4 regions of the Streptomyces sp. NPDC090032 genome follow, and region 1 is predicted to be linked to each of the others. Evidence: riboswitches for the same ligand, from Rfam matches in the RefSeq annotation. Region 1 holds a riboswitch; each other region holds the start of a gene.
What was found. Region 1 has a riboswitch for thiamine pyrophosphate ahead of thiC (phosphomethylpyrimidine synthase ThiC). Riboswitches for the same ligand answer to the same signal wherever they lie in the genome.
Positions count from the first base shown of each region.

Region 2: it holds a riboswitch for thiamine pyrophosphate, as region 1 does, so the genes downstream of both, ACIPWY_RS06895 (purine-cytosine permease family protein) here and thiC (phosphomethylpyrimidine synthase ThiC) in region 1, are expected to answer to the same signal.
Region 3: it holds a riboswitch for thiamine pyrophosphate, as region 1 does, so the genes downstream of both, thiO (glycine oxidase ThiO) here and thiC (phosphomethylpyrimidine synthase ThiC) in region 1, are expected to answer to the same signal.
Region 4: it holds a riboswitch for thiamine pyrophosphate, as region 1 does, so the genes downstream of both, ACIPWY_RS24050 (thiamine ABC transporter substrate binding subunit) here and thiC (phosphomethylpyrimidine synthase ThiC) in region 1, are expected to answer to the same signal.

Region 1 is NZ_JBIVFF010000005.1:399,788-406,975, forward strand. Features, by position in the region: gene ACIPWY_RS14540 (cupin domain-containing protein) at 75-392, shown strand; gene ACIPWY_RS14545 (DUF5326 family protein) at 537-749, shown strand; gene ACIPWY_RS14550 (IclR family transcriptional regulator) at 998-1,828, shown strand; gene ACIPWY_RS14555 (SsgA family sporulation/cell division regulator) at 1,928-2,389, shown strand; gene ACIPWY_RS14560 (YibE/F family protein) at 2,469-3,821, opposite strand; TPP riboswitch at 3,893-4,049, shown strand; gene thiC (phosphomethylpyrimidine synthase ThiC) at 4,042-5,826, shown strand; gene ACIPWY_RS14570 (hypothetical protein) at 5,914-6,780, opposite strand; gene ACIPWY_RS14575 (metallophosphoesterase) at 6,964-7,188, opposite strand, start outside.
Region 2 is NZ_JBIVFF010000002.1:693,622-700,809, reverse strand. Features, by position in the region: gene ACIPWY_RS06910 (MFS transporter) at 1-1,196, opposite strand, end outside; gene ACIPWY_RS06905 (TetR/AcrR family transcriptional regulator) at 1,389-2,606, shown strand; gene ACIPWY_RS06900 (nucleotidyltransferase domain-containing protein) at 2,671-3,162, shown strand; TPP riboswitch at 3,212-3,306, shown strand; gene ACIPWY_RS06895 (purine-cytosine permease family protein) at 3,299-4,738, shown strand; gene thiD (bifunctional hydroxymethylpyrimidine kinase/phosphomethylpyrimidine kinase) at 4,735-5,577, shown strand; gene ACIPWY_RS06885 (NAD-binding protein) at 5,665-7,188, shown strand, end outside.
Region 3 is NZ_JBIVFF010000003.1:477,873-485,060, reverse strand. Features, by position in the region: gene ACIPWY_RS09250 (NAD(P)/FAD-dependent oxidoreductase) at 1-1,038, opposite strand, end outside; gene ACIPWY_RS09245 (hypothetical protein) at 1,227-1,571, opposite strand; TPP riboswitch at 1,624-1,737, shown strand; gene thiO (glycine oxidase ThiO) at 1,735-2,919, shown strand; gene thiS (sulfur carrier protein ThiS) at 2,916-3,116, shown strand; gene ACIPWY_RS09230 (thiazole synthase) at 3,121-3,915, shown strand; gene pknB (Stk1 family PASTA domain-containing Ser/Thr kinase) at 4,010-5,947, shown strand; gene ACIPWY_RS09220 (deoxyribonuclease IV) at 5,983-6,858, shown strand; gene ACIPWY_RS09215 (DUF4396 domain-containing protein) at 6,963-7,188, shown strand, end outside.
Region 4 is NZ_JBIVFF010000009.1:276,004-283,191, forward strand. Features, by position in the region: gene ACIPWY_RS24035 (phosphatidate cytidylyltransferase) at 1-780, shown strand, start outside; gene ACIPWY_RS24040 (PP2C family protein-serine/threonine phosphatase) at 980-2,095, shown strand; gene rlmN (23S rRNA (adenine(2503)-C(2))-methyltransferase RlmN) at 2,227-3,333, shown strand; TPP riboswitch at 3,358-3,463, shown strand; gene ACIPWY_RS24050 (thiamine ABC transporter substrate binding subunit) at 3,543-4,628, shown strand; gene ACIPWY_RS24055 (iron ABC transporter permease) at 4,700-6,319, shown strand; gene ACIPWY_RS24060 (ABC transporter ATP-binding protein) at 6,319-7,188, shown strand, end outside.

The DNA of each region.
Region 1 (7,188 bases):
GATCGTGGCAGACGAGACCGGATCATGAGAGTGGCCCAGCGAGGCCGCTCACAGGCAAGGGGCGGACAAGAGGGATGAAGGCATTCCGGTTGGACGAACTGGAAGCGGAGCGTGCCGCGAACGACGGCGCGTATCTGCAGTTCCTGCGGGAGCGGAACATGTCGGCCGGGCTCTACGCCCTCGACGCGGGGGACCAGGACCCGCAGCAGCCGCACCAGCAGGACGAGGTGTACCTCGTCGTCAGCGGTCGCGGATCGCTCACTGTCGGCATGGAGACGACCCAGGTGGCGCGCGGCAGCGTCGTGTATGTGCCGGCCGGGGTGGCCCACAAGTTCCATCACATCAGCGAGGACCTGCGGGTTCTGGTGGTGTTCTCTCCGCCTGAGAGCTGACGGAGGGGCTCGGGGTTCCCTAGGGGGTTACTCAGGGGACGACAAGGGGTCCGCGGTCCCCACGGGGCGCCTCGGCATGCCAGCATCGAATGCAGAAGCCGTATCGAAGCGATACAGCTCGGGAGAGAGGTAGGGACGATGGCAGTGCGAGAGATCTTCACGGGTATGCCGTGGTGGGTGAAGTGGGTCGCGGTGCCGGTCATCGCCCTGGTCGTCTTCGGCGGGCTGATAGCCAGCGTCGTGGGCTTCGTGATCGGTCTGCTCTTCAAGGTGCTGGTCTTCGTGGCCGTGGTCGGTGGACTCATCTACGTCGTACGGAAGTTCATGGCGGGCTCTTCCTCGCGCAGCGACTGGTAACACCGGGCAACGGTTCGCTCAGTACAGGGCAACGGTTCGCTCGCGCGGGGGAAGTTTCCCCGCGCGGCACGCTTGAAGTGGTGGCCAGGGCTAGAGTCCGGAACTCGACGGCCGCACCCCCGTGATTCCCGAGAAGCGGGGGGAGACCCCACGCGCTTCGGGAGTGAACCTTGGCCACGGCTGAACCGCTTTCCGCCGCCCCGTCGTCCGCCGACATCACGTCCCCCGACGGCATGTCTGCTGACGCCATGTCCCCACCCGCGGTACCCCCGCCCCTCGGCTGTCGCACGCACACCTACGACGACGCTCACGCCGAGGGCACCACCGGCGCCCCGCCCACCCTCATCGGCTCCGTCCAGCGCGCGATGCGCCTCCTCGAGGCCGTCGCGTCGCACGAAGAGGGAGCGCCCGCCAAGCAGCTCGCCCGGGAGGCCGGCCTCGCGCTCCCCACCGCGTACCACCTGCTGCGCACGCTCGCCCATGAGGGCTATCTCCGCAAGGAGAAGGGCCTGTTCGTCCTGGGTGCGGCGGCCGAGCGGCTGAGTAGCAGCGGAGCGCAGCAGAATCGTCGCGGCATGATCACCGACGCACTGCAGCACTGGCGCGACGCCATCGGGGTCCCGGTGTACTTCTCGGTCTACCGCGAGGGCGAGATCGAGGTTGTGGCTGTCGCCGACACGCCCGGGAATCCCGCGGTCGCGGAATGGGCCGACTTCCGCGAGACGGGGCACGCTCACGCGATCGGCCAGTGCCTCCTCGCCCAGCTCGACGACGAGAGCCGACGCGATCACCTCGACCGCTATCCCGCGTATTCGATCACCCCGTACACGGTGCGCGACGACCGCTCGCTGCTGCGGCGGCTGAACGGCCTGGGGCGGATGCAGCCTGTGGTGGAGCGCCAGGAGTACGCGTTGGGCACGGTCTGCGCCGCGTTTCCCATCACCGTCGGGTCCACCGCGGCGACGATGGCGGTTTCGCTTCCGTCCCATCAGGCCGGTCGTCTGCTGCCCGCGGCACGGCAGTTGCAGAACGAAGTCGGCAAACTCGTAAGGACACTCGCCTTCTCTATCAGCATCTGAAAACTCACTCCTTGTGATCCCGCATGTACGTTAAGCAAGATGCGAAGGTGTCGGGAAGGTTGTTCCCGCCCGATCGACGGCAAATTGACGGGGTAGGCGATGCGCGAGTCGGTACAGGCAGTACAAGCAGAGGTCATGATGAGCTTCCTCGTCTCCGAGGAACTCTCGTTCCGCATCCCGGTGGAGCTGCGGTACGCCGCCGCTGATCCCTACGCCGTGCGGCTGACCTTCCACCTCCCCGGGGACGCCCCGGTGACCTGGGCCTTCGGTCGAGAGCTCCTGGTGGACGGGGTGGCTGGTCCCTGCGGCGACGGTGATGTGCGCATCGAACCGGTGGAACTGGCGGGCAGCCCGGGCGAGATGCCGGGCGAGGTGCACATCCGGCTCCAAGTGGGCGGTGACCAGGCGCTGTTCAGAGCGGGTGTCGCTCCCCTCGTCGCCTTCCTGGACCGCACCGACAAGCTCGTCCCGCTCGGCCAGGAGCGGGCGCTCGCCGATTTCGAGGCGCATCTCGACGAGGCACTCGACCGGATTCTCGCCGAGGAGCAGAGCGCCGGCTGACGGGCTCCAGAAGTCCGTGGGCGATCAACTGATGTAACGCTTCAGCAGAGTGGCGCCTTAGGGGTGCCCACGCAGAGGTTCAGCGCTTCCGTCGCCGGCCCCTTCCTCCGCGTGCCGGACCGGCCGCGGCAGCGGACGGGGGCCCCGGACGGTCGGCGGAGACCACCAGAGCCGCGAGCGCGGTCGTCAGCGGCACCGAGGCGACCAGGCCGATCGAGCCGACCAGGGTCCGCACGATCTCCTCGGCGACCAGCTCACTGTTGGCGACGGTTCCCACACTGCTCTGTGCGATCGAGAAGAGCAGCAACAGCGGTAGGGCCGCGCCCGCGTACGCCAGGACCAGCGTATTGACCACGGACGCGATGTGGTCGCGACCGATCCGGATGCCCGCGCGGTACAGGGCGCGCCGGCCCATCGTCGGATCGGCCTGGTGCAGCTCCCACACGGCCGACGTCTGCGTGACCGTCACATCGTCAAGCACGCCGAGCGAACCGATGATGACGCCGGCGAGCAGCAGACCGCTCATGTCGATGTGCGGGTAAAGCCCGTGGATCAGGCCCGTGTTGTCGTCGGTGTTGCCGGTCAGCGCGGCCCAGTCGATGAACCCCGATCCGAGGACGCCGATCAGGAGCAGCGACACGAGAGTGCCGAGCACCGCGACCGAGGTACGGGCCGTCAGACCGTGGCACATATAGAGCGCGATCAGCATGATGGCGCTCGCCCCGACCACCGCCACCACCAGCGGATTCGAGCCCTGAAGGATCGCGGGCAGGATGAAGAAGGTCAGCACCATGAAGCTGACGGCCAGCGCGACGAGCGCCATGACGCCGCGCAGCCGGCCCACGACGACCACGGCCAGCGCGAAGATCCCGGCAAGCACCGCCATCGGGAGCCTGCGGTTCACATCGGTGACGGAGTACTGGAGTTCCTTGGGCGCGTCGGGCGCGTAGGCCACGATCACCTTCTGGCCGCCGTGCAACTGCCGTGGCGAGTCCGGCTGCACGATCTCCGTGAACGTACGCCCGGTGTCCTTGCCGCTGTCCACACGGACGGTCGCCTTCCCGCACGTGCCCTTCGCCTGCTGTTCGGCGGACTGGCCCTCGGCGGTCGACGTGTCGCCGGTCGGGGTCTCGCCCGAGGCGTTCACGGACTTGCAGTCGACCTTGTCGACCTGGGTGACGGTGCCCTGTTGGGTCTGCCGGTCGAAGCCGACGCCCGTGCGGGCGTGGGGCGGGGCGCCTCCGGGCCAGAGAACCACGAGGCCGACGACGACCGCGACGGAGAACGGGATGAGCACCGCGGCGATGACCTTACGCAGATGCTTGGAAACGGGCGCAGCGGGGCCATGGCTGTGGGAATGCCCGTGTCCGGAGTTCCCCTGGTCATGGGGAGGATGCGGCGGCGGAGGGGGAGGCTGCTGCGTGTTGGTCACCGCCCGATCATCGCAAGAACGGCGGGGGCCCTCTGTTCAGCACGCCAGAAATGACGCTAGCGTGGGGGCACCTTTGCACACGCGGGAGCTCGGAGCACCGGGCTGAGAGGGCGCTGACCTCCGCTTCGGCGATGTTTCACATGAAACATCGCCTGACGGAAGCCGCTGCGTCGACCGCCGAACCTGTTACCGGGTAATGCCGGCGTAGGGAGTAGGTCTCATGACCACATCGGACGCACGCACGCCTGCCTCCAACCTGTCCGCAGAGGCGGGTGAGGCCGGGAAGTCCATCGGCTGGCACAAGGGGTACGTCACGGGCTCACGCCCCGACCTTCAGGTGCCGGTCCGCCAAGTGCACCTCACCAACGGCACGGCGGTCACGCTGTACGACACGTCCGGGCCGTACACCGATCCGAGCGTCGACACCGACGTCCGCAGGGGCCTTGCGCCGCTGCGGGAGAACTGGATCATCAGCCGCGGCGACACCGAGGAGTACGCGGGCCGCCCGGTCCGCCCCGAGGACGACGGCATCAAGCACACCTCGCCGCGCGGCGGTCTGCGCAACCTTGACGCGGTCTTCCCCGGCCGCCCCCGCCAGCCGCGCCGCGGGCGTGACGGACAGGCGGTGACCCAACTCGCGTACGCCAGGCGCGGGGAGGTCACGCCCGAGATGGAGTACGTGGCCATCCGGGAAAATGTGGAGCCCGAGGTCGTCCGCGAGGAGATCGCCGCGGGGCGCGCGGTTCTGCCGGCCAACGTCAACCACCCGGAGATCGAGCCGATGATCATCGGCAAGCGATTCCTGGTGAAGGTAAACGCCAACATCGGCAATTCCGCGGTCACTTCATCCATCGAGGAGGAGGTGGAGAAGATGACCTGGGCGACCCGCTGGGGCGCCGACACCGTCATGGACCTCTCCACCGGCCGCAACATCCACACCACGCGCGAATGGGTCCTGCGCAACTCCCCCGTCCCGATCGGCACGGTCCCGCTCTACCAGGCGCTGGAGAAGGTCGACGGCCGTGCCGAGGAGCTGACCTGGGAGATCTACAAGGACACGGTCATCGAGCAGGCCGAGCAGGGCGTGGACTACATGACGGTCCACGCGGGCGTGCGGCTGCCGTACGTCCCGCTCACCGCGAACCGCAAGACGGGCATCGTCTCGCGCGGTGGTTCGATCATGGCCGCCTGGTGCCTGGCGCACCACAAGGAGAGCTTCCTCTACGAGAACTTCGCGGAGCTCTGCGAGATCCTCGCGGCGTACGACGTCACGTACTCGCTGGGTGACGGCCTGCGGCCGGGCTCGATCGCGGACGCCAACGACGAGGCGCAGTTCGCCGAGCTGAAGACGCTCGGGGAGCTCAACACGATCGCGAAGAGCTTCAACGTGCAGACGATGATCGAGGGCCCCGGGCACGTCCCGATGCACAAGATCAAGGAGAACATCGACCTTCAGCAGGAGGTGTGCGAGGAGGCGCCCTTCTACACACTCGGCCCGCTGACGACCGACATCGCCCCTGCGTACGACCACATCACCTCCGGCATCGGAGCCGCGATGATCGCGTGGTGGGGCACGGCGATGCTCTGCTACGTCACGCCCAAGGAGCACCTGGGCCTGCCGAACCGTGACGACGTCAAGACCGGCGTCATCACCTACAAGATCGCGGCCCACGCGGCGGACCTCGCCAAGGGGCACCCGGGCGCGCAGGAGTGGGACGACGCCCTCTCCGACGCGCGCTTCGAGTTCCGCTGGGAGGACCAGTTCAATCTGGCCCTCGACCCGGACACGGCACGGGAGTTTCACGACGAGACGCTCCCCGCCGAGCCGGCGAAGACGGCCCACTTCTGCTCGATGTGCGGGCCGAAGTTCTGCTCGATGAAGATCTCCCAGGACATCCGCCGCCAGCACGGCGGGACGAAGAGTGAGATCGAGGAGGGCATGGCGGAGAAGTCCAAGGAGTTCGCCGCCGCCGGCAACCGGGTCTATCTGCCGATCGCGGACTGACCTCACCCGCGCTCATACGGGCCTACGCCCTGTTCGCCGACCGCCTTTCGCGACCGGTGGACAGGGCGGGACCATGGCCGGTCGGACCTAGTCCGGCTGGTGTTCCGGGCCTCCGAAGTCGGGGCTTGTGAAGTCCGGGCTTGAGTACCTAGGGACCGCGGGGGAGGTGCCGTCGGCGCCCCCCGGGCTGCTGAATCCGGGCCTGTTGTACCCGAGGTGGGGCATACGGCCCGCGGGTCCGTGGCCGCCCCCGCGGTTCGCCGGGGCCGGTGGAGGTTCCGCGAGAGCCTCCCGGAGGAACGGCAGGATGCCGCGCTCCAGGAGCACAAGGCACCAGGCTTCTCTGGCCCGGTCCACCTCCTCGTTCGACTCGGTGTGCGCGCCGGCCTGCAAGGACGTCGCGCCGTTGCGCAGAGCGGTGAGCAGCAGGCCCACGCCGGCAACGAGGATTCCCGCCACGGTGAGCGCGCCGAACACCCAGCCGACCGTCAACAGGGTCTGGGCGAAAGCCGGTTCCGGATCGAGCATCTTCAGGATGTAGCCGACGAGCAGGAAGATCGCGGCAGCCGTCCCGGCGAGCACGGGGGCGAGGACGGCGACGACGGCGATGACACCGGCGCCGGTCGTCTCCGTCACCTCGCCCACGGTGGCGGCCAGTCCGATCGAGCCGCCGGACTCCGCGGAACTCTCTCCCTCGCGCAGCGGACGTACGGGCCGCGGCGCGGCGCGCAGGTCGGCGCGGACCTTCACGTAGTTCTGGTACTCGGTCGCGGCGGCGGCCGCGATCAGTGCGGTGGCGTTGAGCGCCATGGTGCGCAGTTGTTCGGCGTTGAGCCGCTGACCCACTGCGGCGAGATCAGGGCGGTCCGGTGCGGTACGCAGCGCATCATCGAGGATCCGCTCGAACTCGGGGCGGTCCTCGTTCAGCAGGTGCGGAGCGCTGTTCATGTGCATCCCCCGATGCTCCGTAGGGCTTGGGGGCTCGCATGGGTGCGAGCCGTCGGGCAGAAACGGAGGGGAGCCTGCTACGGATAAGCCGATGGTAGAGCGGTGACGGCACGCGGTGACAGGGGGTTTCCCGAATTCGGCCCGGTGGCCGGACTGAGCCCCCGTTCGGTGCGCCTGCCCGGGGAACGCCTAGCTATCCATGGGGAGTTGCTGGACCAGCAGCTTTCCGGCCATGGTCACTCCGCCGTCCATCGCGATCGCGAGTCCGCCCGCGTACACGTGCGGGCCCTCGATCAGCGGGCGGCTGTCCTCGTCCGCCGCGTCCTCGGTGCCGACCTCGCCGAGGAGGTACGGGATGGGGCTGTGGCCGTGGACGACGCGCGCGCCGCCGTAGGCCTCGAGGAGCTCGCGCAC
Region 2 (7,188 bases), on a different contig from region 1:
GTCCCGGCGTCGACCAGCCTGCCGATCGCCAGCGGTGCCACGACCCCGCCGAGGCTGTAGACGGCGGCGATGATCCCGAACACGGTGGAGCGCTGTTCCGCCGGCGCGACATCGGCGAGACCGGCGAAGGCGACGCCGTACCCGGCGGAGTTCAGACACGCGCCGAGGACGAGCAGCGTCATCTGCGGCACCCCTCGGTCCAGCGAGGAGAAGGCGACGGTACACAGCCCGGAGGCCAGGACCATCGCGGCGGGGAGGACGCCTCGGGCGATCCTGTTCCCGACCCCTCTTTTGGTCAGCGCGCCGGAGAGCACTCCGACCAGGATGACGGCGACCGCGGATCCCAGATAGGGCAACACGACGAGCCGGCCCGCGGTGGTCGCGTCGTAGCCGAGTCCCTCGCGCAGATAGAGCGGCAGCCAGCTGACACCGACGGACGTGTTGGCGTACGCGACGAAGAACAGGAGCGCCATGCCGATCAGCGTTCCTGTGGAGAACAGACGCCGCAGCGGCACCCGCTCGGGGAGCACCGCCGCCGCCACGTGGTGATCGCCGGCCCGCACACTCTCGGGCCCGGCGTCCCCGCCGAGCAGCCACAGCACCGCGAAGGCCGCGCCGAACGCCGCAAGGACGCCGAAGGCCGCGTGCCAGGAGTACGTCTCGATGACCCAGGTCAGCAGGGGTGCCGCGATCAGCGGGCCGACCCCGGCGCCGGCGATGACGAGCGAGCTGGGCACACTCCTCCGGTGTGCGGGGAACCACGAGTGCGCCACCTGCATCGCCAGCGCGACGGTCGGCCCCTCGGCGAAGCCGAGCAGCACCCGGCACGCGATGATCGTGGTGAAGCCGACCTGGGCGGCCATGGGGGCGAGGCTGAGTGCCCACACCGCGGCGATCCCGGCCAGCAGCCAGCGCGCCCGCACCTTGCCCCCGAGCCAGCCGCCGAGCACGGAACCGACGGCGAAGAGCCAGAAGAAGCTGCTCTGAACGACGCCGAACCGGGAGCCGTCCAGGCCCAGTTCCTTCTTCATCCCCACGCCGGACAGGGCCACGACGACCTTGTCCGCGAAGTTGACGAGCATCAGGCAGACGAGCAGGGCGAGGACGTACCACGCCCTGCGCCGCACGGCGGACGCGCGGGACCCGGACGCGGTCACCGACGGCGAGCCGGGCACTTCTTGTCGGTCGACGGCCATGACGGCCCTCCCTGATCCACGGGGCTGATGTGAGCAGGAAGTGAAGCAGCTCTAACCATGTGGCGCAATGGATTGGACGCAGGGCATCTAGCGTTGGCGGATCTGAAAGCAACAGAGTGATTTCTGTCTAACGCCACCCGGCCGTTCCACATGTTGATCACAGCGTTGCCCGGATGTTGTACCTTTGCCGAAATGGACGACGGCGAGGGGCGAACCGGGATGCAGACGCAAGCGTCGGGACGGACGACCGCGCGCAGACCCCCGGACCGCAAGGCCCGGATCATCGCCGCCGCGTCCGGTCTCTTCCGCGAGCGCGGCTACCACAACGTCTCGGTGGCCGATGTCGCGGCCGAGGTCGGCATCACCGCCCCGGCCCTCTACCGGCACTTCCGCGGCAAGCCCGACCTGCTGCTCCACGTCGTGGACGCCACGGTCAACGCGATCTCGGTGTCCCTCGCCGCGGCCCCGGACCTGGACACCTATCTCCGCACGAGCGCGAGCGAGACCATGGACCGGCGCGGCTCAGCCGTCCTGTGGCAGCGCGAGGCCAGGCACCTGCCGGAGGACCGCCGCAAGGAACAGCGCCGCGCCCTCAAGGACGTCGCCGACCGGATCGCCGGCCTGATCGGCGACGAGCGCCCGGACCTCGACGCGTCCGACCGGCAACTCCTCGCGTGGTCCGTCCTGTCGGTGTTCGGCTCCATCTCCTGGCACCGCACGTCGCTGCCCCGCCGCCGTTTCGAAGAACTCCTCCACCGGCTCGCCCACGCCGCCGCGCACTGCCCCCTCGGGACGAGTACCGGTGCCGAAGCGGGAACTGCGCCGGGCGGATACGCGGGCCTCGCGGTCTCCCGCCGCGAGGAGATCCTCGTCGAGGCGATCCGCCTCTTCGACGAGCGGGGCTTCCAGTCCGTCAGCACCGACGACATCGGCGAGGCCGCCGGAGCGACCGGCCCCAGCATCTACAAGCACTTCCCCACCAAGACCGACCTGCTCGTGGCCGCCGTGCTGCGCGGCGGCGAACAGCGGCGCGCGGGCACGGCACAGGCACTCGCCAAGCCCGGCACCCCGCGCCAGACCCTCGACCGACTGCTGCGCTCGTACATCGAATTCGCCCTGAGTCAAAGCCACTTGATCGGTCTGCTGATCGGCGAGCTGGACCAGCTCCCCGAGAAGGAGCGCAAGGCGGCCCGGCAGAACCAGCGGGAGTACCTGGCGCTGTGGGTGCGCCTGCTCGACGAGGTGCGCCCCGGACTCGACACCGCCGAGGCCAGGATCGTCGTCACCGCGGTGCTGACGGTGGTCGACAACGCGGCCCGGACGGGCTCCGCGGGCGACCGCACGGACCTCGCCGAGCGCCTCGCCGAACTCGGCACGGCACTGCTCCTGAGCGAGAATCCGCCCGCGTAGGCCCATGGCCGGCCGACACCACCCCTGCGCACCGGCCGATGCCGCCGCCTTCGGAGGTCAACTGATGGACGTCGACAGCGTGTTGGACATCCTGGCCGTGCTGCGCCGCGCGGGTACGCACGTGTGGATCGGCGGGGGCTGGGGCATCGACGCGCTCGTCGGCGAGCAGACGCGCGAGCACGGCGACCTGGATCTGATGCACCGACAGGAGCAGGAGTCCGTCGTGGTCGCGGCGCTCGCGCGTCGAGGGTTCACCGAGAGCCTCGACTGGCGTCCGGTGCGGTTCGTGCTTTCGGCGCCCGACGGCCGCGACCTCGATCTGCATCCGCTGACCTTCGCCGCGGACGGGTCCGCCGTCCAGGCCTCCCCCGATCCGCGAAGTCCCTTCGCCTACCCGGCATCGCGCTTCGTGACCGGCACCATCGGCGGAGTCACCGTGCCGTGCCTGTCGGCCCAGCGGCAGGCCGATTTCCACCAAGGGTACGAACCACGCGAACAGGACCTTCACGACATGGCGCTTCTCCGGGCCGCGTTCGGCATCGCCACGCACTTCTGAGCCACGCCCCCAGCTTGCCTCCCGCGACAGGGAAGCTACTCTTGCCGACGTACCGGACACGGGGTGCCCCGAACGAGGGCTGAGATCACACCCGTCGAACCTGAACCAGTTAGCACTGGCGGAGGGATGTCAGCCAATGTCGTTGCCCCATGCCCCGAGCAGCACCGGGACCACCGGACCACGCTCCGTCTTCGACGGGCGGATGCCCGCGGCGCCCGGTGACCTGCGGGTCGAGGCGCGCGGAATCGCGCCGGTCCCCGAGACCCACCGCTACGGCGGCGCCGGGCGCCTGTTCACCGTGTGGTTCGCCCCGAACCTGACCATGACCGGCGTCTTCACCGGCACCGTCGGTATCGCACTCGGCCTGGACTTCGCCACCGCGCTGGCCGCCGTCGTCCTCGGCACCCTCGTCGGCGCCGTGCCCACCGCGTATCTCGGTACGTGGGGCAGCGCGACCGGCGCGGGGCAGCTCCCGCTGGCGCGGCTCGCGTTCGGCCGGGCCGTCGCGGTGCCCGGCGTCCTGCAGTGGCTGTCGTCGGTCGCCTGGGACGCGCTGATCGGCCTGTTCGGCGGCGACGCGCTCGCCCGGCTGTGCGGCTGGCCGTTCTGGGTCGGCGTGCTCGTGATGATGCTGGCGCAGGGCGCGCTCGGCGTGCTCGGCTACGAGGCCGTCCACCGGCTGCAGAAGCTGATGACCTTCGTCCTGGCCGCCGCCTTCGCGGTCCTCGCCGTCAAGCTTCTCGACGGTGTCCATCCGGTCACCAACGGGGCCGCGCACGGCGCCGACCAGGCCGGCGCGTTCGTCCTGACCAGCACGATCGCGCTCAGCCTGTCCCTGTCCTGGGCCCCGTACGCAAGCGACTTCAGCCGCTACCTTCCGGCGGCCACCTCCCGTAAGCGCATGTTCTGGTTCACACTCCTCGGCGTCACCGTCTCCTTCGTCGCCGTCCAGGCGCTGGGGCTGTGGGGCGCCTCCGTCTTCACCGACCAGACCGCGCGCGGTGTCGACGAGCTGCTCGGCGGCGGCGTTCTCGGTTCCTTCGGGCTGCTCGCCGTGGCGCTGGCGGCCCTGTGCAGCAACGCCATGAACGACTACAGCGGCTCGCTGGCCCTGCAGACCATCGGCGTCCGGATCCCGCGGCCGCTCGCGGCGGCGCTCGCCGCGGTGCTCGGCTTCCCACTGGTGCTGTGGATGCACGCCGCCGACACCGCGGCCCGCTTCCAGAACGTGCTGCTGTTCGTCGGCTACTGGATCCCCGGCTTCGTCGCGGTCGTGGCCGTCGACTGGTTCGCCCGTGCCAGGGCCCGGGGCGGCGCGCCGGTCGACCTGGCCACCGAGTCCGCCCGGCCGCAGCCCTGGTGGCCCGGACTCCTCGCTTTCGTCGCCGCCTTCGCCGCGGCGGTCCCGTTCATGGACAGCGGCCTGTACGTGGGCCCGGTCGCGAAGGCCCTGCACGGCGCCGACCTCGCTTACTACGTGGCCTTCGTCGCCGCGCTCGTCGTGTACGCGCCCCTGAGACTGCGCTGCCCGACCGCCGTCGCCCCCACCGCACCCTACGAGGAGGCCCGCACATGACCGTGCCCGTGAGCAGCGGACGCGTCGCGCCGCCCCGCGTCCTGACCGTCGCCGGTTCGGACTCGGGCGGCGGCGCCGGGATCCAGGCCGACCTCAAGACGATGCTGGCGCTCGGCGCCCACGGCATGAGCGTCGTGACGGCCGTCACCGCGCAGAACTCCCTCGGGGTCCAGGGCGCGTGGGAACTCCCCGTCGACGCGGTGCGCACGCAGTACCGCAGCGTCGTGGACGACATCGGCGTCCAGGCGGTCAAGACCGGGATGCTCTCGTCGCCGGTGCTGGTGGAGGCGGTGGCCGAACTGCTCGCCGGTACGGACGCCCCGGTGGTCGTGGACCCGGTGAGCGTGTCCAAGCACGGCGATGCGCTGCTCGCCGAGGACGCACTGGACGCGGTACGCACGAAGCTGCTGCCGGTCGCGACGGTGGCCACGCCGAACCTGGACGAGGTGGCGCAGCTGACCGGTCTCACCGTCACGGACGACGACGGCATGCGCCGGGCCGCGGCGCGGCTGCTGTCGTTCGGACCGCGCTGGGTGCTGGTCAAGGGCGGCCATCTGCCGGGGGCGGCCGTTGACCTGCTCACCGACGGCACGCAGGAGCACTGGCTGCGCGCTCCCCGCCACGACAACCGGCATACGCACGGCACGGGTTGCACCCTGGCGTCGGCCGTCGCCGTGGGTCTCGCCCACGGCCTGCCCGTGCCGGAGTCGGTCCGCCGGGCGAAGGAGTACGTCACGGGGGCGATCGCCGCCGGGTTCGCGCTGGGGTCGGGCATCGGCCCGGTCGACCACGGGTGGCGCCTGCCGGGCGACCGGTCCGACGCCGGGCGACGGGACTAGGGCCCACAGGGTGGACGCAACACGCCCACCTGCACACATTCAGGGCCCGACGTGCGCTCACACCCTGCCGTCCACTTGACTGTTGCCATGACCACCCTGCCCCGCCAGCCTCAACAGGCCCCACCGTCCGGCCACATGATCGTGTGCGGTGGTGACGCGCTCGCCGAGCGGCTCGCCGCCGAACTGCGCGCCGTCTACGGCGAGCGGGTCACCGTCGTCGTGCCCTCGGTCCGCGTCACGAGACAGGGATCAGGGCCGGCCGGACGGGCGCGCGCGGCAGCCCTGCTCTCGCGGATGCAAGCGGTCGTGAACCGTACGGTGTCCGCCGTGGCCGACGACAGCGTCCCGACGCCGCGCGTCCTGGAGGCACCCGAACTGGACGAGCAGGCGCTGGCCGAGGCGGGCGTCGCCGACGCCGCCGCGCTGGCCCTCGTACACGGCGATGACGAGACGAACATCCGGGCCGCCCTGGCCGCCCGCCGTCTCAACCCCCAGCTGCGCCTGGTCATCCGGCTCTACAACCGCAAGCTCGGCCAGCACCTGGAACACCTCCTCGACCAGGCCGCCGCGCTCTCCGCACCCGGCGTCGACCCCGAGGCGCTGGACACCACCACGACGGTCCTGTCCGACGCCGACACCGCCGCTCCCGCACTCGCGGCCACCGCCGTCGCCGGTACCAGCAAGGTCGTCCAGGCCGACGGGCTCCTGCTGCGCGCCGTGGACCGCACCCCGCCGGGCCGGGGCGAGGTCGCCGACCCTGGCCTGTGCACCCTCGCTCTGCTGTCCGCGACCGCGAACGACCCGGCGGGCGCCGAGGGTTCGGACATGGGCGGCGCGGAAGGGCCGCTGCTGCTGCCCGACGAACGCACGGTCGCCGCGGCCACCGGGCGCGGCACCGTGGTCCTGGAAGCCGTCTCCCCCGCCGTCGCCGCGCCCAACGGCCGTGCGACCAGCCGCCGTATGCCTCTCGGCTCGCTGTTCTCGCGCCGGCTGCGCTGGTCCCTCGCCGGTCTCGTCTCGAGCGTCCTCGGCCTGGCCGTCGCCTCCTGGGCGACCACCGGCGACCATCCGCTGCACGCCGGATACCTCACTCTCCTCGACCTGTTCGCCATCGACGACCCCGCGATCGGGGAGCCGCTCGCCCGCCAGCTCCTCCAACTCCTCACGGGGCTCGCCGGACTGCTCCTCCTGCCCGTGCTCCTCGCGGCCGTCCTCGAAGCCCTCGGCACCTTCCGTACGGCGTCGGCGCTGCGCCGGCCGCCCCGCGGTCTGTCCGGCCACGTCGTGCTCCTCGGCCTCGGCAAGATCGGCACCCGGGTCCTGTCCCGCCTGCGTGAACTCGGCATCCCCGTCGTCTGTGTGGAGGAGGACCCCGAGGCGCGCGGCGTCGCCCTCGCCCGCCGCCTGCGGGTACCCACCGTCATCGGCGATGTCACGCAGGAAGGTGTCCTGGAAGCCGCCAAGGTGCACCGGGCCCACGCCCTGCTCGCCCTCACCAGCAGCGACATCACCAACCTCGAGGCCGCGCTGCACGCGCGGTCGGTCAAGCCCGACCTGCGGGTGGCGCTGCGCCTGTTCGACGACGCGTTCGCGACGGCCGTCTACCGCACG
Region 3 (7,188 bases), on a different contig from region 1:
GACGAGCCGGTTCTCGCGCAGCCAGCACACGCTCCAGGACGCGCCCTGCGGGTCGCCGCGCCACACGGTGGTGTCGGCGGCCGCGTGGTGCCCGGCGTACTGCACGAAGCGGCCGAACTGCTCCGACCAGAAGTACGGCACCGGGTCGTACGTCGCCGGGGCCTCGCCGATGATGTTGGCGGCGACCGTGCGGGGGCCCTGGAGCGCGTTGTCCCAGTGGTGGACCATCAGGCGCTCGCCGTACCTGCCCGACGGGAAGGACGAGCAGTCGCCGACGGCGTACACATCGGGCTCGGAGGTGCGCAGGTGGTTGTCCGCCACTACCTCGCGGTGGGCGCCGAGCGTGATGCCGGAGCCGGTGAGCCAGCCGGTGGCGGGGCGGGCCCCGATGCCGACGACGACGGCGCCGGCGGGCACCCGGGTGCCGTCGTCGAGGAGGACGGCTCCGGGCTCGACGTGCTCCACGCGCGCGTGGGTGCGCAGTTCCGCGCCGGCGTCCGCGTACCAGGCGGCCATGGGGGCGGCGACCTCCTCGGGCAGCGCCCCGGCGAGCGGCCGCTCGGCCGCCTCGACGACGGTGACCGCGCAGCCGGCCTCGCGGGCCGCGGTGGCGAACTCGGCGCCGATCCAGCCCGCGCCCACGACGACGATGTCGCGCTGTGCGGCGAGGACGGGACGGAGGCGCTCGGCGTCGTCGAGCGTGCGCAGCAGATGGACGCCGGGGATGTCCTCCGTGCCGGGCAGCCTGATGGGTTCGGCGCCGGTCGCGAGGACCAGGACGTCGTAGGGGGCGGGGCCCGTGGCGGTGTCGAGGGTGTGCTCGGCGGGGCGTACGCCGGTGACCTCGCGGCCCAGTTCGAGCGTGATGTCGAGGGCTTCGAAGTCCACGTCGAACGCGGACCCCTCGGCCTTGCCGAGCAGGACGGCCTTGGACAGCGGAGGCCGGTCGTACGGCTGGTGGGGTTCCGCGCCGATCAGCGTGACGGCGCCGGTGAAGCCCTGTTCGCGCAGGGCCACGGCGGTCTGGACCCCCGCCATCCCGGCGCCGACGATGACGACGTGCCGCCCTGCCTGGGGCACCGGGGCCTGGTTCTGGTTCTGCTCGCTCACCGGATCACCATATGCACCTGACGTTCAGTCAGTCATCGGGCCCGTCACACCGCGTCCGTGACGTCTTCCACACCGGGCGCCGGTTTGACCGCTCAGGCCCTCCCCCGCTCCCGCCGTCAGGCGCCCGGGACCTCTTCGACGACGCTCGTCCCGCTGCCCGTCTGCGACTCCCACTCCCACGTCTCGTCCAGCCGCACCCGCCCGTCGGGAAGGTCGACGACGAGCGAGACGCAGTGCCCGGAGGAGGTCGTCGCGTCCGTCTTCAGCTGTACGTACCTGAAGTCGATCCGGTCCCCTTCACGCGTGCCCACGAGGTGGCCGCGCACGACGTCCCCGCCCGCGTACTCGGCCCAGATCCGGCCGTCCTCCTCGTGGTACGTGAACCGCGTCCGCGTACCCACCTGACCTGGAGCCTGGTCGGCGACCGGGGCGAGGACGAGTCCGTCGAGCGAGCGGGCCATGCGGGCGGGCTCCCTTACTGGGGGTCGGGGCAACGGTTTAGGGTGGCCACCGTAAAGCACTCGCGGGAGCCCGGACGTACCGGGCTGAGAGGGAGGCTGGGACGGCCTCCGACCGTACGAACCTGATCCGGGTCATGCCGGCGAAGGGAGGGGCTGGACGCCCATGTCTCGTACTTCAGAAGGCTCCGACGTCCTGGTCGTGGGCGGCGGGATCATCGGTCTCGTCACCGCGTGGCGGGCCGCGCAGCGCGGGCTGCGCACCGCGGTCGTGGACCCCGAACCGGGCGGCGGGGCCGCACAGGTGGCGGCCGGGATGCTCGCCGCCGTCACCGAACTGCACTACGGAGAGGCCGAACAGACCCTCCTGGGGCTCAACGTGGAGTCCGCGCGCCGCTATCCGGCGTTCGCCGCCGAGCTCTCCGAGGCCACCGGGCTCGACCTCGGCTACCGCGCGTGCGGCACCCTGGCCGTCGCGCTCGACGCGGACGACCGCGCGCACCTTCGGGAACTGCACGCCCTCCAGCGCGCGTCGGGCCTGGAGTCGGAGTGGCTGTCGGGCCGCGAGTGCCGGCGCCTCGAACCGATGCTGGCCCCGTCCGTGCGGGGCGGCCTGCGCGTCGACGGTGACCACCAGATCGACCCGAGGCGCCTCGCGAAGGCCCTTGTCGCGGCCTGCGAGCGGGCCGGGGTGCAGTTCCACCGGCAGTGGGCCGAGCGGCTGACAGTCGTACGAGAGCGCGCTCGCGGCGTGGTCCTCGCCGACGGCACCGGGCTCGACGCGGACCAGGTCGTCCTCGCCGGCGGCAGCCTCAGCGGCCGCCTCGCCGGGGTCCCGGACGACGTACTGCCGCCGGTGCGCCCGGTGAAGGGGCAGGTGCTGCGCCTGACCGTGCCGAAGGTGTACGCGCCGTTCCTGAGCCGCACCGTGCGCGCCGTCGTGCGCGGCGGCAACCTCTACCTGGTACCCCGGGTCGACGGCGAGCTGGTCGTCGGGGCCACCAGCGAGGAACTCGGCTGGGACACGACGGTCACCGCGGGCGGCGTCTACGAGCTGCTGCGCGACGCCCACGAGCTGGTGCCCGGCATCACGGAACTGCCGCTCACGGAGACCATCGCGGGCCTGCGCCCCTGCTCCCCGGACAACGCCCCGATCCTCGGCCCGACCACCCTGCCGGGCCTGCTGCTCGCCACCGGCCACTACCGCAACGGCGTGCTGCTCACGCCGGTCACCGGCGACTCCATGGCCCACGTGCTCGCCACCGGCGAACTCCCCGAAGTGGCCCGCCCCTTCACCCCGCGGCGCTTCGGCGCCGTCCCCGCACCCGTCTCTGTGGAGCAGTCCGTATGAACGTCTCTGTCAACGGCGAGGGCCGCCAGGTCGCTTCGGGCACCACGCTCGACGCCCTCGTCGCGGCCCTGACCACGGCGCCGTCCGGCGTCGCCGCAGCACTCAACGAAACCGTCGTCCCGCGCGCGCAGTGGGCCGGCACCGCACTCACGGACGGGGACCGCGTCGAGGTCCTCACCGCGGTCCAGGGAGGCTGAACCCATGGCTGACGACTCCTTGGTCATCGGCGGCACGTCCTTCTCGTCCCGCCTGATCATGGGCACGGGCGGGGCGCCCAGCCTCGACGTCCTGGAACGCTCCCTCGTCGCGTCCGGCACCGAGCTGACGACCGTCGCGATGCGGCGCGTGGACGCGAGCGTGCAGGGCTCCGTGCTCTCCGTCCTGGAGAAGCTGGGGATCCAGGTACTGCCCAACACTGCGGGCTGTTTCACCGCAGGTGAGGCCGTCCTGACCGCCCGCCTCGCGCGTGAGGCGCTCGGCACCGACCTGGTCAAGCTGGAGGTCATCGCGGACGAGCGCACCCTGCTGCCCGACCCGATCGAGCTCCTGGACGCCGCCGAGATCCTCGTCGACGACGGCTTCACCGTGCTTCCGTACACGAACGACGACCCGGTGCTCGCGCGGAAGCTGGAGGACGTGGGCTGCGCCGCGGTCATGCCGCTCGGCTCCCCCATCGGCTCCGGGCTCGGTATCCGCAACCCGCACAACTTCCAGCTGATCACCGAGCACGCGCGCGTGCCGGTGATCCTGGACGCGGGCGCCGGAACCGCGTCGGACGCGGCGCTCGCGATGGAGCTGGGCTGCGCCGGTGTGATGCTCGCCTCGGCGGTGACCCGTGCGCAGGAGCCCACCCTGATGGCGGAGGGCATGCGGCACGCGGTCGAGGCCGGGCGGCTGGCGTTCCGGGCGGGCCGGATCCCCCGCAGGCACTTCGCGGAGGCCTCCTCGCCCGTGTCCGGCATGGCCAGGCTCGACCCGGAGCGGCCCGCGTTCTGAGGGCCTTACGGCCCGGTTACAGCTCTGCTGCAGTACGGCCGTCCGTGGACGACTGCGGAGCCGGGTGTCGGCGGCGGCTCGTACACTCACCTGCGTGGACACGACCCTTCAGGACCCTCTCGTCGGGCAGGTGCTCGACGGCCGGTACCGCGTCGACGCACGCATCGCGGTCGGCGGGATGGCCACGGTCTACAGGGCCGTGGACACCCGCCTCGACCGTGTGCTCGCGCTCAAAGTGATGCACCCGGCCCTCGCCGCCGACGTCTCGTTCGTCGAGCGCTTCATCCGCGAGGCCAAGTCCGTCGCCCGGCTCTCCCACCCGAATGTGGTCGGGGTCTTCGACCAGGGCGCGGACGGGCAGTACGTCTATCTGGCGATGGAGTACGTCGCGGGCTGCACCCTGCGGGACGTCCTGCGGGACCGCGGAGCACTGCGGCCGCGCGCCGCGCTCGACATCCTGGAGCCGGTCCTCGCCGCACTCGGCGCCGCGCACCGCGCGGGCTTCGTGCACCGCGACATGAAGCCGGAGAACGTCCTGATAGGCGACGACGGCCGCGTGAAGGTGGCGGACTTCGGCCTCGTACGGGCCGTGGACACCGTCACGAACACCACGGGCGCCGTCCTCGGCACCGTCTCCTACCTCGCCCCCGAGCAGATCGAGTCGGGCACCACCGACCCCCGCGTCGACGTGTACGCGTGCGGGGTGGTGCTCTACGAGATGCTCACGGGCTCCAAGCCGCACTCGGGCGACTCCCCCGCCCAGGTCCTCTACCAGCACCTGAACGAGGACGTGCCGCCTCCGTCCGCGTCCGTGCCGGGCCTGCCCGTGGAGCTGGACACACTCGTCGCGTCGGCGACCGCGCGCACGCCCGACCTCAGGCCGTACGACGCGGTGGCGCTGCTCGCCGAGGTCAGGCGGGCCAGGGCCGCCCTCACCGACGCGCAGCTCGATGCCCTGCCGCCGGCCGCGCGCCCCGAGGACCGTGACATCTCCGACGACCGTACGAGCGTGATCCCGCGGGCGCTGCGGACCCGGGGCGTACAGCTCCCGCTGCCCGCCGACGACCAGGACCCGCAGGCCGAGCTCCACCGCACGAGCCGCTTCGAGACGCCGCCCCCGCCGCCCGCACCTTCCCGCAGGCGTCGTCCCCGCCGCGGCGTGCTCGCGGCCGTCGCGGCCCTGCTGCTCGCCCTCGGCCTCGGCGCGGGCGTCTGGTACATCAACTCCGGCCAGTTCACGAAGGTCCCGCCACTGCTCGCCAAGACGCAGACTCAGGCGAAGGCGCAGCTCGGCGACGCGGGCCTCGACCTCGGGCACGTCAAGCGCGCGTACAGCGACACCGTGAAGCGCGGCACCGTCATCTCCAGCGATCCCAAGGCGGGCTCCCGCATCCGGGACAACGGGGCGGTGGATCTGACGCTGTCCCTGGGCCCGCAGACCGTGAAGGTCCCCGATCTCGAGGGCACGCCCCTCGCCAGGGCCGAGCGCCGGCTGAAGGACGCGGGCCTGGAGCCCGGCATGGTCACCAAGGACTTCGACGAGGACGTCCCCAAGGGGTCGGTGATCGCCACGGACCCGGGGTCCGGCACCACCCGCAAGGCCGGCTCGGCCGTCGCGCTCACGCTCAGCAGGGGCGCCCCGGTGGACGTCCCTGACGTGACGGGCGAGTCCGAGGAGGACGCCATCGCCGACCTCCAGGACGCGGGCCTGAAGGCCGAGATCTCCACGGAGCAGGTCCACTCCGATTCGGACAAGGGCAGCGTCGCCAAGCAGTCCCCCCGCGAGGGCGCCCGGCTCGGCGAGGGTGACACGGTCACGCTGACGATCTCCAAGGGTCCGGTCATGGTCAAGGTCCCCGACGTCGTGGGGATGAGCGTCGACGACGCCACGCAGAAGCTCAAGGACAAGGGCTTCGAGGTCGACGAGGACCGCGGTCTGCTCGGCTGGCTCGGCGACACCGTGAAGAAGCAGTCCGTGGAGGGCGGTGACGAGGCCCCCAAGGGGTCGACGATCACCATCGAGATCCGCTGACGGGACGTTCACGCGGCCGTGCCACCCTTGACCGCGTGAGCAGCACCGACACCGCATCCCGTAACCCGGTCGGCGGGCATGTCCCCGTCGCCGGCGGCCTGGCCTCCGTAGGGCTTTCGTACGCGCGCGAGCTGGGCGCCGAGACCGTCCAGGTCTTCGTCGCCAACCCGCGCGGCTGGGCGACGCCTCCCGGCAGTCCGAAGCAGGACGAGGAGTTCCGCGCGGCGTGCGCCGCCGAGCGGATTCCGGCTTACGTCCACGCGCCCTATCTGATCAATTTCGGCTCGCACACCGAGGCGACCGTGGAGAAGTCGGTGGAGTCCCTGCGGCACTCGCTGCGCCGGGGCCGGGAGATCGGCGCGCTCGGCGTCGTCGTGCACACGGGTTCGGCGACCGGCGGCCGTGCGCGCGACGTGGCGCTCGCGCAGGTGCGGGAGCACATGCTGCCGCTCCTCGACGAGCTGACCCATGACGACGACCCGTACCTCCTGCTCGAGTCGACCGCGGGCCAGGGCTCTTCGCTGTGCTCGCGGACCTGGGACTTCGGGCCGTACTTCGACGTGCTCGACGCCCACCCGAAGCTGGGCATCTGCCTGGACACGTGCCACATCTATGCGGCGGGCCACGACCTGACCGGCCCCGACGGCATGCGGCAGACGCTGGACCTGCTCGTGGACACCGTGGGCGAGGGCCGCCTCAAGCTGATCCACGCCAACGACTCCAAGGACGTCGTCGGCGCGCACAAGGACCGCCACGAGAACATCGGTTCCGGCCACATCGGCGCGGAGCCGTTCCGCGCGCTGATGGCCCACCCGGCGACCGAGAACGTCCCGCTGATCATCGAGACGCCCGGCGGCAAGGAGGGGCACGCGGCGGACGTGGCCCGCCTGAAGGAGCTGCGGAAGGGCTAGCGGATGGCGTCGGAGACTGCTTCGGAGATCTCTTGAGGAATACCCCTGGGGGGTATACGGTTCTTGTCGGCGACAGGAACCGCTCTCCGACGTTGGGGGAACTCATGAACCACGAGACGCACGCCGGACACGCACACCACGGCCGGCACGAGCAGCCCGAGCACACCCCCGCCAATCACGCCGATCACGCCGATCACGGCGGTCACAGCGGTCACAGCGGTCACAGCGCCCTCGGCAAGGTCAGCTGGTCCGTGGCCGCACAGGCGACCCTGCACTGCCTCACGGGATGCGCCATCGGCGAGGTCCTCGGCATGGTGATCGGCACGGCGT
Region 4 (7,188 bases), on a different contig from region 1:
GTCGGGGTGGGGCTCGGCGCGGTGATCGTCGCGTCGCTCTTCATCGTCAAGGCCGTGTTCATCGGCGTGGTAGCGGTGGCCGTCGTCGTCGGACTCTGGGAACTCACCTCGCGGCTGGAAGAGCGCAAGGGCATCAAGGCGCCGCTCGTCCCGCTCGCGGTCGGCGGCGCGGCGATGGTCGTCGCCGGATACGTCCGTGGCACCGAGGGCGCCTGGGTCGCGATGGCGCTCACCGCGCTCGCGGTCCTGGTCTGGCGCATGACGGAACCCCCCGAGGGCTACCTCAGGGATGTCACGGCCGGGGTCTTCGCCGCGTTCTACGTCCCGTTCCTCGCGACGTTCGTGGCACTCATGCTCGCCGCGGACGACGGGCCGCAGCGCGTCCTGACGTTCCTGCTGCTGACGGTCGTCAGCGACACCGGCGCGTACGCGATCGGCTGGCGCTTCGGCAAGCACAAGCTCGCCCCGCGCATCAGCCCCGGCAAGACCCGGGAGGGCCTGGTCGGCGCGGTGACGTTCGCGATGGCCGCCGGCGCGCTGTGTATGCAGTTCCTGATCGAGGACGGGGTCTGGTGGCAGGGCCTGCTGCTCGGGCTCGCCGTCGCGGCCAGCGCCACGCTCGGCGACCTCGGCGAGTCGATGATCAAGCGCGACCTGGGGATCAAGGACATGGGCACGCTCCTCCCCGGGCACGGCGGGATCATGGACCGCCTGGACTCGCTGCTGCCTACGGCGCCGGTGGTCTGGCTGCTTCTGGTGATCTTCGTCGGGGCCGGCTGACCGGTCCGCACGCTCGGCTGACCTGTGTGAATGCAGGTGACGGGCTCGTTGTCCACAGGGCGGCGGGCCCGTTGTCGTATGGCTGCGACCTCGGATGGACGGGTTATGCCTGCCTGGGCCGGTCCGCGTGGCGGAGCGGTCGGTTCCACGGCCCGGCTCCGCCGGTGCGCGACGGGCAGGGGCGGTGTAGACAGGAGTCATGCCGCAGCGCCGCGAAGGACTTCGACGGCCGGTGCGAGCGGGTCGGTCGTTGCTCGCCATCCCGATCGGGTGGATTGTCGCGGTGTCCGTGATCGACGTTCTTGCTCCGCCCAACATTCATCTGGGTCCACTGCTCGTCGCGGCCCCGGCGATCACGCCGTTGTTCGGCGGGCCCCGGACGGTGGGCCTGGTCGCCGCGCTGGCGGTGATCGCGCAGACGATCATCGGATTGGCGCGCGACCCTGACGAGCTGCTCTCGTCCAACCACCAGGCTCAGATCATCGCCCTGCTGCTGGTCGGCACGAGTCTGGTGATCTTCTGTGTACTGCGGGAGCGTCGCGCAAAGGTGCTGGCGCAAGTGCGGTACGTGTCCGAGGCCGCTCAGCGTGTGGTCCTCCCGCCGCTGCCCAAGGAGATCGGGTCGCTGCGCGTGGCTTCCCTCTACCTCGCAGCAGAGGCCGAGGCCCAGATCGGTGGGGATCTGTACGCGGCGGCGCGCACGACCTCCGGCACCCGGCTGATCGTCGGTGACGTGCGGGGCAAGGGGATGACCGCGGTCAACGACGCCGCCTTGCTGCTCGGAGCGTTCCGCGTCGCCGCCCACCGCCAGGCGAGCCTGGGCGAGCTGGTGGCCTACCTCGACCGCAGCGTGTGCTGGGACCTGATGGAGCCGGGCGAGGCGAGCTGTTTCGGCGAAACGTTCATCACCGCCAACATCCTGGACATCCCCGACGGGGACGGCCGGGTCCAGATGATCGCCTGCGGGCACCCGCCACCGGTCGTCCTGTGCAACGGCCGACCGACGACGATCGACGCCCTTTATCCCGCACCTCCGCTGGGCCTGGGTGAACTGGCGCATCCGCGCTACCACGTCGACAGCTTCCCGTTCGAGGCGGGAGACCTGCTGCTGCTGTACACCGACGGCGTCACCGAGGCCCGCGACGCCACCGGCACGTTCTACCCGCTCGCCGAGCGCATCACAGGCTGGACCGAGAACGACCCCGACGCCTTCCTCGGCCGCTTCCGGCGCGACCTGCTGCACCACGTCGGCGGACACCTGAACGACGACGCGGCCATGATCGCCATAGGGCGCACCGTCACGCCCCGTGCCTGATCACCCGGCAACCTCTCGCACCCCGCAAACTGCGGTGGCACGCACACGATGACGACCGTTGATGACCATGACGAACCCTCCCTCTCCTGAGTTCCAGGTCACATGATTCGATCTGCGACACTGGAAGGGTTATGCCTAAGCCCGGAGAACTCACTTTCGTCGCCCCGCGCGGAGCCAAGAAGCCGCCGCGGCACCTCGCCGACCTCTCGCCCGCCGAGCGGAAGGAGGCCGTTGCCGCGATCGGTGAGAAGCCGTTCCGCGCCAAGCAGCTGTCGCAGCACTACTTCTCGCGGTTCGCGCACGACCCCGCGGAGTGGACCGACATCCCCGCCGGCTCGCGCGGCAAGCTGCAGGAGGCGCTGCTTCCGGAGCTGATGACGGTCGTCCGGCATCTGTCGACCGACCAGGACACCACCCGTAAGACCCTGTGGCGGCTCTTCGACGGCACGCTCGTCGAGTCCGTCCTGATGCGCTACCCGGACCGGGTCACCATGTGCATCAGCTCGCAGGCGGGCTGCGGAATGAACTGCCCGTTCTGCGCCACAGGACAGGCCGGCCTCGACCGGAACCTGTCGACGGGCGAGATCGTGCACCAGATCGTCGACGGCATGCGCGCGCTGCGCGACGGCGAGATCCCGGGCGGCCCGGCCCGTCTGAGCAACATCGTCTTCATGGGCATGGGCGAGCCCCTGGCCAACTACAAGCGGGTCGTCGGCGCCATCCGCGCGCTCACCGACCCCGAGCCGGACGGCGTCGGCCTCTCGCAGCGCGGTATCACCGTCTCGACCGTCGGTCTGGTCCCCGCCATGCACCGGCTCGCCGACGAGGGCCTCAAGTGCCGCCTCGCCGTCTCGCTGCACGCCCCCGACGACGAGCTGCGTGACACCCTCGTCCCGGTCAACACGCGCTGGAAGGTCCGTGAGGTCCTCGACGCGGCGTGGGAGTACTCCGAGAAGTCGGGCCGCCGCATCTCCATCGAGTACGCGCTCATCCGCGACATCAACGACCAGGCGTGGCGTGGTGACCGGCTCGGCCGCCTGCTCAAGGGCAAGCGCGTCCACGTCAACCTGATCCCGCTGAACCCGACGCCGGGCTCGAAGTGGACGGCCTCGCGCCCCGAGGACGAGAAGGCCTTCGTCGAGGCCATCGCGGCCCACGGCGTCCCGGTCACCGTCCGCGACACCCGTGGCCAGGAGATCGACGGGGCGTGCGGTCAGCTCGCCGCCACCGAGCGGTAACCTGACTGGCGTACGTACATCTTCATATTCCGACAGGGGAGCGCCACAGCGCTGAGAGTGCGGCATCGGCCGCAGACCCTCTGAACCTTGCCCAGGTCATTCTGGGTAGGAAGTTCGGTCGCCACTCAAGCTGTTGCGCCCTGCCCGGGAATCGTCCGCGATCCCGGGCGGGGCCGCGTCTCTTCCTGGTCACCCAGGAGGGAACTTAAGTGAGCACCACCATCAAGGCCACGGCCGTCGCCGTGGCGGCCGGTCTCGGACTCGTCACGCTCTCCGCGTGCGGGGGCTCCGGCTCCGGCGAGGACTCGGCGGACTCCCACACGGTCACCCTCGTCAGCCATGACTCGTGGGCCGTCTCCAAGAGCGTGCTCAAGGACTTCGAGAAGCGATCCGGCTACAAGGTCACGGTCCTGAAGGACGGTGACGCGGGAGAGGCCGTCAACAAGGCCGTCCTGTCCAAGGACAACCCGCAGGGCGACGTCCTCTTCGGCGTCGACAACACGCTCCTGTCGCGCGCCCTCGACAACGGACTCTTCCAGCCGTACGAGGCCAAGGGCCTGGACCGCGTCCGTCCCGAGTACCAGCTGGACAAGGACAAGCGCCGGGTCACTCCCATCGACACCGGCGACATCTGCGTCAACTACGACAAGAAGTACTTCGCCGACCACAAGCTGACGCCGCCCGCCTCGTTCGACGACCTGGCCGAGCCCGCGTACAAGAACCTCCTGGTCACGGAGAACGTGTCGACGTCGTCGCCCGGTCTCGGCTTCCTGCTCGGCAGTGCCGCGCAGTACGGCGACGGAGGCTGGCAGGGCTACTGGAAGAAGCTCAAGGCCAACGGCGTGAAGGTCGTCGACAGCTGGGAGCAGGCCTACAACGAGGAGTTCTCGGGCTCCGCCGGTGGCAGGAAGGCGGGCGGCGACCGGCCGCTCGTCGTGTCGTACGCGTCGTCGCCGCCGGCCGAGGCGATCTACTCGGACCCGCAGCCGAAGACGGCCCCGACCGGGGTCGCGGCCGGCACCTGCTTCCGCCAGACCGAGTTCGCCGGCCTGCTGAGCCACGCGAAGAACGAGAAGGGCGGCAAGGCGCTGCTCGACTTCCTGATCGCGAAGGAGTTCCAGCAGGACATGCCGCTGAACATGTTCGTGGACCCGGTGACGAAGGACGCGGCCCTGCCGGCCGACTACGCGAAGTACGACGTCGTGGTCGACCACCCGAAGACCATGGCCCCGAAGAAGATCGCCGACAACCGTGACGCCTGGGTCAAGTCGTGGACCTCACTCGTACTGAAGTAGAGCCTCGGAAGCGGTCCTCCCGAGGCTCCCGGGGTTCCCGGGGCAGCGGGAGCGCGGCGCGGCTCGGCCTGATGGCCGTGCCCGTCGCGTTCTTCGCGATCTTCTTCGCCTATCCGGTCGCGGCCATCGTCTCCCGCGGCCTGAAGGCGGGCGGGCACTGGCAGTTCGGGCGGATCGCCGACGTGCTGGGGCAGTCCGACATCCGGCACGTCCTGTGGTTCACGACCTGGCAGGCGCTCGCGTCGACGGTGCTCACGCTGCTGATCGCGCTCCCCGGCGCGTACGTCTTCGCGCGCTTCGAGTTCCGGGGCAAGCAGGTCCTGAGGGCCGCCGTCACCGTGCCGTTCGTGCTGCCGACCGTCGTCGTCGGCACGGCGTTCCTGGCACTGGTCGGCCGCGGCGGGCTGCTCGACAGCCTGTGGGGCGTACGCCTCGACACCACGGTGTGGGCCATCCTGCTCGCCCATGTCTTCTTCAACTACGCCGTCGTCGTCCGCACGGTCGGCGGACTGTGGTCGCAGCTCGACCCCCGGCAGGAGGAGGCCGCCCGGATGCTGGGCGCCTCCCGCTGGACGGCCTGGCGGCAGGTGACGCTGCCCGCGCTCGGCCCCGCCGTCGCGGCCGCCGCGCTGATGGTCTTCCTCTTCACGTTCACCTCGTTCGGCGTGGTCCAGATCCTCGGCGGGCCGACCTTCTCCACCCTCGAAGTGGAGATCTACCGGCAGACCGCGCAGATCTTCGACCTCTCCACGGCGGCCGTCCTCACGATCGTGCAGTTCGCCGCTGTGGGGATCATCCTCGCCGTGCACGCCTGGAGCGTGCGCCGGCGGGAGAGCGCGCTGCGCCTGGTCGACGCGGCGCACACCGCCCGGCGCCCGCGCGGCGTGGGCCAGTGGGCGCTGCTCGCCGGGGTGGTTGCCACGGTCGCGGTGCTGATCCTGCTGCCGCTCGGCGTGCTGATCCAGCGGTCCTTCCGGGGCGCGGGCGGGCCCGACGGCTTCGGACTCGCCTACTACAAGGCGCTGACCTCGTCCGACAGCGGCGTGTTCCTGGTGCCGCCGATCGAGGCGATCGGGAACTCGCTCACGTACGCGCTGGCCGCGACCGCCATCGCGGTCGCGATCGGTGGACTGGCCGCCGCCGCCCTGACGAGGAAGGCGGGCCGTCTCGTACGGGGCTTCGACGCGCTCCTCATGCTGCCGCTCGGCGTCTCGGCCGTCACCGTCGGCTTCGGATTCCTGATCACCCTGGACAAGCCGCCCCTCGACCTGCGCGGCAGCTGGATCCTGGTGCCGCTGGCCCAAGCCCTCGTCGGGGTGCCCTTCGTCGTCCGCACCATGCTGCCGGTCCTGCGCGCGGTGGACGGGCGGCTGCGCGAGGCCGCCGCCGTCCTCGGCGCCTCGCCGCTGCGGGCCTGGCGTGAGGTGGATCTGCCGATGGTGCGCAGGGCGCTGCTGATCGCGGCCGGGTTCGCGTTCGCCGTGTCGCTCGGCGAGTTCGGGGCGACCGTGTTCATCGCCCGTCCCGACCACCCCACTCTGCCGGTCGCCGTGGCGCGGCTCCTCGGCCGCGCCGGTGACCTCAACTACGGCCAGGCGATGGCCCTTTCGACGATTCTCATGGTGGTGTGCGCGGTGTCTCTGCTGCTGCTCGAACGCATCCGCACGGACCGTACGACGGGGGAGTTCTGATGGCCCTGCTGAGCCTGGACGAAGCGACCGTGCGGTTCGGCGGCCCGTCCAAGTCTGCGCATGCGGCGCTCGACCGCGTCGGCCTGGAGGTCGCCGAGCACGAGATCGTGTGTGTGCTCGGTCCCAGCGGCAGCGGCAAGTCGACGCTGTTGCGGGTCGTGGCCGGACTTCAGGGGCTCGACGGGGGCCGGGTGTTCCTCGACGGACGCGACCAGGCGGGCGTGCCCGCGCACCGGCGGGGCGTCGGCCTCATGTTCCAGGACCACCAGCTGTTCCCGCAGCGCGACGCGGGCGCAAACGTCGCCTTCGGGCTGCGGATGCACGGCGCCTCCCGCTCCGAACAGCAGCTCCGCGTACGGGAGTTGCTGGAGCTCGTCGGGCTGCCCGGGGCCGAACGGCGCGCCGTCGCCTCGCTGTCCGGCGGCGAGCAGCAGCGCGTCGCCCTCGCCAGGGCGCTCGCCCCGCGCCCCCGCCTGCTCATGCTCGACGAGCCGCTCGGCCAGCTCGACCGCTCGCTGCGGGAGCGCCTGGTCGTCGAACTGCGGGAACTCTTCGGCGAGTTGGGCACGACCGTGCTCGCCGTGACACACGACCAGGGCGAGGCCTTCGCGCTCGCCGACCGTGTCGTGGTGATGCGCGACGGGCGGATCGCCCAGTCCGGTACGCCACTTGAGGTGTGGCAGCACCCGGCCGACGAGTTCGTGGCGCGCTTCCTCGGCTTCGACAACGTGGTCGAGGCCACGGTCGCCGGTGAGGCCGCGGACACGCCGTGGGGCAAGGTCCCTGTCCCCGCGGGCTCTCCGCAGGGCCCGCGCCGGATCCTGGTCAGGCCCGCCGGTGTACGCCTCGTGCCCGCCGCCGAGGCCCAG